DNA from 3 places in the Salinivibrio sp. SS3 genome. Region 2 is predicted to be linked to each of the others. Evidence: riboswitches for the same ligand, from Rfam matches in the RefSeq annotation. Region 2 holds a riboswitch; each other region holds the start of a gene.
What was found. Region 2 has a riboswitch for thiamine pyrophosphate ahead of thiB (thiamine ABC transporter substrate binding subunit). Riboswitches for the same ligand answer to the same signal wherever they lie in the genome.
Positions count from the first base shown of each region.

Region 1: linked by a shared signal. The riboswitch ahead of thiC (phosphomethylpyrimidine synthase ThiC) and the one ahead of thiB (thiamine ABC transporter substrate binding subunit) in region 2 are both predicted to bind thiamine pyrophosphate.
Region 3: linked by a shared signal. The riboswitch ahead of thiD (bifunctional hydroxymethylpyrimidine kinase/phosphomethylpyrimidine kinase) and the one ahead of thiB (thiamine ABC transporter substrate binding subunit) in region 2 are both predicted to bind thiamine pyrophosphate.

Region 1 is NZ_MEBQ01000011.1:53,554-56,829, forward strand. It holds gene thiC (phosphomethylpyrimidine synthase ThiC) at 1-1,717, opposite strand, end outside; TPP riboswitch at 1,811-1,910, opposite strand; gene crcB (fluoride efflux transporter CrcB) at 1,967-2,347, opposite strand; tRNA gene BGL48_RS06095 (tRNA-Trp) at 2,650-2,726, opposite strand; tRNA gene BGL48_RS06100 (tRNA-Asp) at 2,873-2,949, opposite strand; rRNA gene rrf (5S ribosomal RNA) at 3,110-3,225, opposite strand.
Region 2 is NZ_MEBQ01000009.1:152,622-155,897, reverse strand. It holds gene leuC (3-isopropylmalate dehydratase large subunit) at 1-156, shown strand, start outside; gene leuD (3-isopropylmalate dehydratase small subunit) at 166-768, shown strand; gene BGL48_RS05400 (DUF547 domain-containing protein) at 916-1,707, shown strand; TPP riboswitch at 1,746-1,847, shown strand; gene thiB (thiamine ABC transporter substrate binding subunit) at 1,891-2,886, shown strand; gene thiP (thiamine/thiamine pyrophosphate ABC transporter permease) at 2,892-3,276, shown strand, end outside.
Region 3 is NZ_MEBQ01000003.1:87,071-90,346, reverse strand. It holds gene BGL48_RS00935 (potassium channel family protein) at 1-528, shown strand, start outside; gene thiD (bifunctional hydroxymethylpyrimidine kinase/phosphomethylpyrimidine kinase) at 642-1,493, opposite strand; TPP riboswitch at 1,555-1,655, opposite strand; gene BGL48_RS00925 (putative bifunctional diguanylate cyclase/phosphodiesterase) at 1,710-3,276, opposite strand, start outside.

The DNA.
Region 1 (3,276 bases), on a different contig from region 2:
CCTTGCCCGACTCTTGAGGGAGCGTTTCGTCGTGATAGGCACGTGCCGTCACCGGATCTAAAGCAAGGTTGAACTGATCTTCCCAGCGGAATTCAAAGCGCGCTTTGGAAATGGCGTTATCTCGCACCTGGGCGCCCGGATGTCCTTTAGCTAAGTCGGCGGCGTGCGCGCACAATTTGTAGGTGATCATGCCCGTTTTAACATCCTCTTTATTGGGCAGACCCAGATGTTCTTTAGGCGTGACATAGCAAAGCATCGCACACCCAAACCAGCCAATCATCGCCGCACCAATCCCGGAGGTGATGTGGTCGTAACCCGGCGCAATATCGGTAGTTAATGGGCCTAAGGTGTAAAAAGGCGCTTCATGGCAATGGGTGAGCTGCTCATCCATGTTCTCTTTGATCATGTGCATGGGCACATGGCCGGGGCCTTCAATCATCACCTGCACATCGTATTCCCATGCCACCTTGGTAAGCTCGCCCAGAGTACGTAGCTCACTGAATTGCGCTTCGTCGTTCGCGTCAGCCACTGAGCCGGGACGTAATCCATCGCCTAGCGACAGCGATACATCATACGCGGCACAAATCTCGCAGATTTCACGAAAATGGGTATAGAGGAAGCTTTCTTGATGATGCGCCAAGCACCATTTGGCGATAATCGACCCACCACGCGAGACAATCCCAGTCACGCGATTGGCGGTCATGGGCACATAGTGCAAACGCACTCCAGCGTGAATGGTAAAGTAATCCACCCCTTGCTCGGCTTGCTCTATTAAGGTATCGCGCATCACTTCCCAAGTCAGGTCTTCGGCAATGCCATTCACTTTCTCAAGCGCTTGATACATAGGCACAGTGCCAATCGGGACTGGGCTATTACGTAAAATCCACTCGCGAGTTTCGTGGATATTGCGTCCGGTCGATAAATCCATCACCGTATCCGCTCCCCAACGGGTCGCCCACACCAACTTTTCGGTTTCTTCTTCAATGGAGGAGCTCACCGCCGAGTTACCAATATTGGCATTCACTTTCACCAGAAAGTTACGCCCAATGATCATTGGTTCCGCTTCTGGATGATTAATGTTGGCCGGAATAATCGCGCGTCCTTCAGCGACCTCTTGGCGTACAAATTCGGGGGTGATGTGTGATGGCAAATGCGCGCCAAAGCTTTCTCCTGGGTGCTGGCGATTTAGCTGCTCTTCACGATACTGCTGACGCCCCATATTTTCCCGGATCGCGATAAATTCCATCTCTGGGGTGATAATGCCTTGGCGTGCGTAGTGAAGTTGGGTCACACATTGGTTAGGTTTCGCCCGACGGATAGGCGGTAAGGCACTAAAGCGAAGATCATCTAAGGTTTCATCACTGAGACGAGTCTGCGCATAGTCTGAGCTCACTGCATCAAGAAACTCTGTATCGGCACGCTCATCAATCCAGGCTTTGCGCACTGGCGCTAAGCCTTGGTAAATATCGATAGCACTCTGTGGGTCGGTATAAGGCCCTGATGTGTCATAAACCCGAATGGATTCATTGTCCTCGTACTGCGGATTGTCTTTACTCCCGCCCACAAAGGTCGGAGACAGATGGATCTCGCGCATCCCTACACGAATATCAGGTCGCGAGCCCTCGACATAAACTTTCTCCGAGTTGGGATGGGTTTGCGCAGAGAGGGAATCGATAAAGGATTTGGCCTCAAGACGGGCCTGTTTACGGGTCGACATAGCATTACTCCGGTGTTCATTATGGGAATTAATGCTTGCCGGAAAACGCTGAATTGAGATGTGAGCAAACTGGCAGACGGGTTGCGTCTGTGATCTGAAGCATCTCTTGTTCCCTTCGCTGGTCTTAACCAGATCAGGTTCAACGGATCCCACTTAACGTGGTCTCAGCCAATTGGCACTCCGACAAGTTCAACGCCAGTATAAGAAATCACCGCCGCAACAACAAGCGACGTAACACGATGTTTTCGCTTAACCGGTGATGCGTGCTAGCAACCAAGCGCCCATCGCGGCTGCACTTAAGCACAACGCGAGATTGAGACCCACATTCAACAAGGCTTTCACCGTCTCACCATGTTGAAAAAGGAGCAAGGTATCCACTGAAAAGGTAGAGAAGGTGGTGAACGCGCCTAAAAAGCCAATCGCAATCAGTTGACGCCAAGGCACTGGGGCAATCAGCTCTTGGCTCATCGCCGCTAAAAAGACCCCCATCGCTAATGAGCCCAGCACATTAACCATTAGGGTACCGTACGGGAATCCTCGACCAAACACCGCGACGCTCCACTCTGACACTAAAAAACGCGAGGACGCCCCTAATGCGCCGCCAAGCCCTACCCACAATATGCTTACCACTGGGTGCTCCTTTCGATTGGTAAAAACTCATCATACCGCGACATGTGAACAAGAAACAGGAGGGAGAAAAAGGGAAGAGGGGCAGAGTTGCTAGAAGCTTAATGATTCACATACAAAAAAAGCACCGACAATGTCGATGCTTTGGTGTTTGGCAGGGGTAGAGGGATTCGACCGGGCTGGCGTCCCAGCCCCCAACACGCCTTTTTTGTCGTTTGCATGTTCTCATCTATCTCTTATCGGATTACGAGAAGCTTGATGATTCACATACAAAAAAGCATCGACAATGTCGATGCTTTGATATTTGGCAGGGGTAGAGGGATTCGAACCCCCAACACGCGGATTTGGAATCCGCTGCTCTGCCAATTGGAGCTATACCCCTGTAGATAGGTGCCTATTGTAGCGATCCCGCGACAAATTACCACCACCAATTACTCTTCAGACGTTTAATCGCTTATTTATAAAGCAAATCGTCCCAACGACCCAATAACAAAAAACCCTACTAAAATTAGCAGGGTTTCTAAGTAGTGGCGGAGTGGACGGGACTCGAACCCGCGACCCCCGGCGTGACAGGCCGGTATTCTAACCAACTGAACTACCACTCCGCACCAATTCTGTCTTATCAAAGTCTTACATATCATTGCTTTGATAGTTAAATTGCGTGCTATGCGCAGGGAGTTTTGAAGCGAGAAGCACAGTGTATGCCAATACATGAGCATCGCAGCTATCAAAAATCACAAGCAATAGGCGCAATTTATAATCAAAGCCTGGCGATGTCCTACTCTCACATGGGGAGACCCCACACTACCATCGGCGCTGCTTCGTTTCACTACTGAGTTCGGCATGGAGTCAGGTGGGTCCAAAGCGCTATGGTCGCCAAGCAAAATTTGGTGTGTCTTCACTTTTCAGTCAAAACACGAATCTAGAAAGCT
Region 2 (3,276 bases):
AGCGATCGCTTGGGCCCCAAAGAGCGCTGCGCGTCCACCAGCAACCGTAACTTTGAAGGCCGCCAAGGCCGTGAAGGCCGCACCCACTTGGTCAGCCCGGCGATGGCCGCCGCCGCTGCTATCGCGGGTCATTTTGTCGACGTTAACCAATTATAAGGAGGCCTTATGTCAGGCATACACACTCACACCGGCATTGTTGCTCCATTGGATGCGGCGAACGTCGATACCGATGCGATCATTCCCAAACAGTTTTTGCAAAAAGTCACCCGTACTGGCTTTGGTCAGCACCTGTTTCACGATTGGCGCTTTTTAGACGATGCGGGCAAGCAACCGAACCCCGAGTTTGTGCTTAACCAAGCGCGCTATCAAGAGGCAAGCGTGCTACTCACCCGCGAGAATTTTGGCTGTGGCTCGTCACGCGAACATGCCCCCTGGGCGCTGGATGATTACGGCTTTAAAGTGATTATCGCCCCCAGTTTTGCCGATATTTTCTATGGCAACTGTATCAACAACCAAATGGTACCGGTGACCCTTGAAGAAGCCCAAATCGATGCTTTATTTGCGTATGTAGCCGAAAATGAAGGCGCGACGGTAACCCTGGATTTGCCCGCCCAAACCATTCGAGCCGGTGAGCACTGCTTTAGCTTCCAAATGGATGATTTTCGTCGTCATTGCCTGTTGGAAGGCTTAGATAGCATTGGCCTCACCCTACAGCACGATGCTGAGATCTCGCGCTTTGAGCAGCGCATCCCGGACTTTTTGTCATAAATCCCCGCTTTAGCCCACTCCACCAATAAGCGCGATCCTCGCCGCGCTTATTGGTCAAGCCCCACTTTTTTCCATTCACCATGAAACCAACAACGCATTTGCTTGGTCTAGTCTGAAAAGAAGGCTTGCTGAAAATAAGGACGGGCAATGCAAAAACGTTTGATACTTCTATTCTGTTTGGTTTTTCCGCTGTTTAGCCAAGCGGCCCCCAAAGCAGAGTATTGGGCGATGTGGGATGCCCATAATCCTGACAGCCAGGCGACCTTCACTCATCACAGCTGGCAAGTATTGCTCGATAAGTATTTGCAGCCTCAGGGGCAGCACACCTTATTTAACTATGCGGCGGTCACCGACGCTGACAAGAAAGCCCTCGATCATTATATCCGCATGCTCACCGCGCGCGACCCGCGCACCCTGACCAAAAACGAGCAATACGCGTATTGGGTCAACCTTTACAATGCGGTCACCGTAAAACTGATTATCGCCGAGTACCCGGTCAGTTCCATCACCAAACTCGGTGGGCTGTTTAGCTTTGGCCCATGGGATGATGAGGTGGTCACGGTGGCAGGTGAACCCCTTACCTTGAATGATATTGAGCACCGCATTCTGCGCCCACTATGGCAAGATCCGCGTACCCACTATGCGGTTAACTGTGCCAGTTTGGGTTGTCCAAACCTGCAACCTAAGGCCTTCCAAGCAAACGCGCTTGAGGCACAGCTCGAACAAGCGGCCTATCGTTTTATTAATAGCGATAAAGGGGTAAGTCAGCAAGGCGATCAATGGCAGCTTTCTTCTATCTATGAGTGGTTTGAGGCTGATTTTGGTGGCGATAAGCAAGGCGTGATCGCTCACATAAACCAGTATCGCGATATTCCATTGCCACAAGAGGCAACATTGGAATACGACTACAACTGGGACCTTAACCAACTCGCTGACTAAAAGGCTTGGTTAACCCTAAGCCAATCAGTACAATGGCTTGGTACTCATTGGGGAGCCTCATGGCTGAGATTGCGCTCTGCGCTAGACCCATCGAACCTGATCCAGCTAACACTGGCGTAGGGATTGAGACTTGATGTTGCCATCAACTTGCCTCAACACCCACGCCCAACTTAGGAGCGTGCTGTGAAAGTTTTTACCTCTGTTCTCACTCTGATTTCTCTGTCGCTGTTATCACTCAGTGCCCGCGCCGCGGACCCACTGACCGTGTATACCTATGACTCCTTTATCGCCGAATGGGGCGCAGGGCCCAAAATCAAAGCCGAATTTGAAAAACAGTGCGATTGCCAACTGGAATTCGTGTCTCTCGATGATGGCGCCGCTTTGCTCAATCGCCTACGCATTGAAGGGGAAACCACCCAAGCCGATATCGTGCTCGGGATGGATACCAATTTAATGAAAGAAGCCGAGCGCAGCGGCATTGTTGCTGAGCATGCAGTCAATACTGAGCGCCTGCAAGTGCCTGGCGGGTGGGACAACAACTACTTTATCCCTTACGATTACGGCTATTTTGCCTTTGTGTATGACACTACCCGCTTGCTCGACCCGCCCAAAAGCCTCAAAGCCTTGATTGAAGAGCGTGATGACATCAGTGTGATTTACCAAGATCCGCGCGTCTCAACCGTCGGCCAAGGCTTAATGCTCTGGATCCAAAAAGTGTATGGCGATGACAACCAACAAGCATGGCGCGAACTGGCTGATAACACCATTACCGTGACCAAAGGCTGGACCGAGGCGTACAACATGTTCCTTAACAAAGAAGCCGACATGGTGCTTTCTTACACCACTTCACCGGCCTATCACCGGGTTGCTGATGAGGACGACCGCTTTGCCGCTGCCATGTTTGAAGAAGGCCACTACATGCAAATCGAAGTGGTGGCAAAATCAGCCTACACGGATCAACCGGAACGTGCAGACGCGTTTTTACAATTTATGCTCAGTGATGCAGCTCAATCTGTGCTCCCAACCACGCAGTGGATGTATCCGGTAACCGATGTCAACCTGCCTGATGCCTTCTACACCTTAGACAAGCCGGAGGAAAGCCTGCTATATCAGCCTGATGAAGTGATGGGCAATCGCCAGCAATGGGTGCGTGACTGGCAAACCGCGCTGGTTGAATAGCCAAGATGCTCAACCCTTCTCGAACCTGGCCGGGCAGTATGGCGGCCAGCTTAGTCGTGGTTTTGATTGGCAGCGCACTCTGGGCGCTGTTCTCTCACAGCCACGACCTAGTGCTCACCGCGTTGTGGCAAGATACCTACCTGCGCCATGTCACCTACTTTAGCTTTAAGCAGGCGACCTTATCTGTGATGCTCAGCGTTGGGCTTGCGATACCCGTCGCCCACGCCCTGTATCGCCGGCAGTTTCCAGCCAAGGCATGGCTGCTTAAGCTATTTGCCATGACCTTGGTGCTACCGGTATTGGTGGGGGTATTTGGACTGGTTGCCATCTATGGCCGCAGCGGCTGGATTGCGCAAGCCTTCGCGCACTTTGATGCGACGATGCCGTTTT
Region 3 (3,276 bases), on a different contig from region 2:
GAATTTGTGCGCGTCACCAGCTTTACCGATGCCGAGGGCATTGCCCGTGCGGGTATTGATAGTGCCGCGAGCATTATTATCGATAACCCCGAAGACGATATTACCCTGTCAGCGGCCTTATTTTGCGCGCACAAAAACCCCTCAGCGCATCTGCTCGCCTACTTTCAAGATGATGCACTCAGCCAAATATTAAAACAGCACTATCCACACGCCGAGTGTGTGCCATCTGTGTCGGTGGAAATGCTAGCGAAAGCTGCCGTGGATCCGGGTTCCAGCCAGTTGCATCACGAGCTGTTAAGCACAGCACAGGGGATGACGCAGTATTGCGCACGCTATCCCACCAATGCGAGCGCCACGGATGTGGGCACCCTGTTCAACCAATTAAAGCACGAATACGATGCGACATTAATTGGTCTCGATAAAGGTGAAGGCATTACCCTTAACCCCAACCTTGCAACAGACGTCGCCCCTGGCGATCGCGTATTCTATATTTCAGCCGAGCGTTTACCGCATTGGTCAGCGGCGTAATTCGGGTACCATTCATCACACGCGACACCTGCTGTTAGCCTTTCCCGAACAGTCCGCCGCTTCACCTTAGGAGCGGCGGACTCGCTTTAGGTGCCCTATTGGTGAAAAACCGTCTATTCGACCGAGGCTTCTTTTACATCGGGTTGACGCGCCTCAACGGGGTAAGCGTAAAAATGATGAACAGGCCCTGCGCCTCTTCCCACCTTTAACTGCTGGCTATGCGCCAACGCGTCGGTGAGATAATGTTTCGCCGCGCGCCCGGCTTCAATGGGTGTCATCCCTTGGGCGTAATAAGAGGCGATCGCTGCAGACAGTGAACAGCCTGTGCCGTGAGTATTCGCGGTCTCAACCCGACGGGCACTCAGGGTTTGGCACGTATCTCGGCTAATCCATACATCCACACTTTCAGTGGCGTGATGTAAATGGCCACCTTTGAGCATCACGTACGGGCAGCCGAGGCGACGCAAGGCGGGGACTAACGCATGCATTTTCTCAATGGAGGTAGGGACAGGCTGACCGGTTAATCGCGCCGCCTCCGGCAAGTTGGGGGTGAGCACGGTTGCGCGTGGGATCAGCTCTTCAATCAGCGCTGTCATGGCGTGTTTATCCAACAAAGGATCACCGCTGGTAGCCACCATCACGGGATCTAAAATCACCGGTAAGTGTGGCGACCGCGCCAACACGGCGGCTACTTCGCGAATAATCGCTTGGTTGGCGAGCATACCGATTTTCACTGCACGCACCGGCATATCGTACAACACCGCATCTAATTGGGCGCGGACAAAACCAGGATCAACCGCCGAGACGGCCTCAACGCCACAGGTGTTTTGCGCGGTTAATGCGGTGATCACCGAGCACGCATAACCGCCGGTAGCTGAAATCGCTTTAATATCAGCTTGAATGCCGGCACCGCCACCGCTGTCTGAGCCGGCGATGGTAAGAATAACAGGTGGAGATAGGTTCATATTGGCCCCTTAATCATCAGGGGCGGAAGGAGACAAAGCGAGCCCGAATAGGCCACTTCGTATGCTGAACGTGTCAGTTCCCTCCGCCAGTGCTAACTGGATCAGGTTCTACGGGTCCTGCTTTCGCAGTCTCAGCAATTACTTGCTCCCCGACTAACACGCTCAGAATATAAACCTTAGTGATAAAGCGCAAGTATGAGGGTGCTAATTGCGCGTTTAGGCCATCTCATTACTGTTGCTGGTTGCATTGCTATTGAGCGTCGCGTTGCTATTAATGGTCGCGTTGCCTTGGTTGGCGGTTTTAAGCAGTTGTTCAAATCCCTCTTGAATTAGGGGCCGTGCGTATAAAAAGCCCTGCACTTGGTCGCAGCCAATGGTTTGTAGCACATACTGCTGGTCCTCTTTTTCGACGCCCTCGGCGACCACACCATGACCAAAACCATGGGCCAAATCAATCACGCTACCCACCAAGTGCTTATCACTGGCGTTGGTAGCCAAGTCTTGGATAAAGCTGCGATCAAGTTTGACCCAATCGACCGGTAACTGTTTAAGGTAACTGAGCGAGCTATAGCCGGTGCCAAAGTCATCGAGGGCGATATGCATGCCTGCATCTCGCAATTGTTGTAGCTCTTTCAGTGCCACCGACATGTGCTGGATCAGTGCTGATTCTGTGACCTCTAATTGAATCAGATGCAAAGGGACATCAACTGCCTGGCACCGAGCTAAGACGCTGTCAGCAAAGCCGGGGCGAAACTGCTGGGCAGAAACATTGACTGACAGGTGAAAGCTATCGTTGATCAGTTTGTTTTTTCGCCAACATTCAACCGCGGCTAAGGCCATCACCAGTACGTGGTCGCCCAGTTGGATCATGTCTGCGCTGCGTTCGGCGATGGGGATAAATTCCGCCGGACTGATGGCTCCAAGGGTCGGATGCTGCCAACGCAACAGCGCTTCCGCGCCTATCATCAAACCGCCGTCTAATCGCCATTTGGGTTGATACGCCAGTGATAATTGTCCGCTTTGCAGTGCTGGCCCTAATTCGGTGCGAATCAAATGCGCGCGCTGAGCTTGGCTATCAAGCTCAGGCTGATATTCGCCGATAAGTTGGTCATCCGTCGGAATCGCTAAAATGGCTTGACGAAACAGTTGCGCCACATCTTGTGTCTCAAGCTCCGTGCGGCTGATACCAATGTGGCAACGTAAAAACATTAAACGCCCATCGAGCGTGTGATGTCCGCTGATCAACCGATTGATGCGCGCGGCTTTTTCTACGGCATGGTTATCGTGTTCTTCAATCAGCATCACCAGTCGTGTGCTATCCCAAACGCCAATGCGATGTGGGCGCGCCACTGTACTATTGGCTAGCAGATTGGCCACTTGTTTGTATAGTGCCTCTGTCATTAAATGGCCTTGGTGTTTGGTCACCGCTTCCATGCCATCTAAGGCAATCATCATCACAGTCACCGGCCCTTTGCTCAGCTGGCGCTCAGCGGCATCTAATAATGCGCGACGATTTGGTAGCCCAGTTAACGGATGGGTCAAAGAAAGCGCGCGTAAAGCCGCCGTTTGTTTGTTAACCAGCATTTGCAGCCGTGCCGCTTGATCGCGCTCTTTACGGGTTTTCAATTGCAGATGCAAAAGGTTTTGAATCCGTTGTAACACCTCATCGTGATCAAAGGGTTTGCTGATGTAATCAATCGCGCCACGGCATAACGCTTGGTTACGCAAATTCAGGTCATTATCTGCGGTGAGTACCATCACGGGCGGGCAATGCTCATCTAAA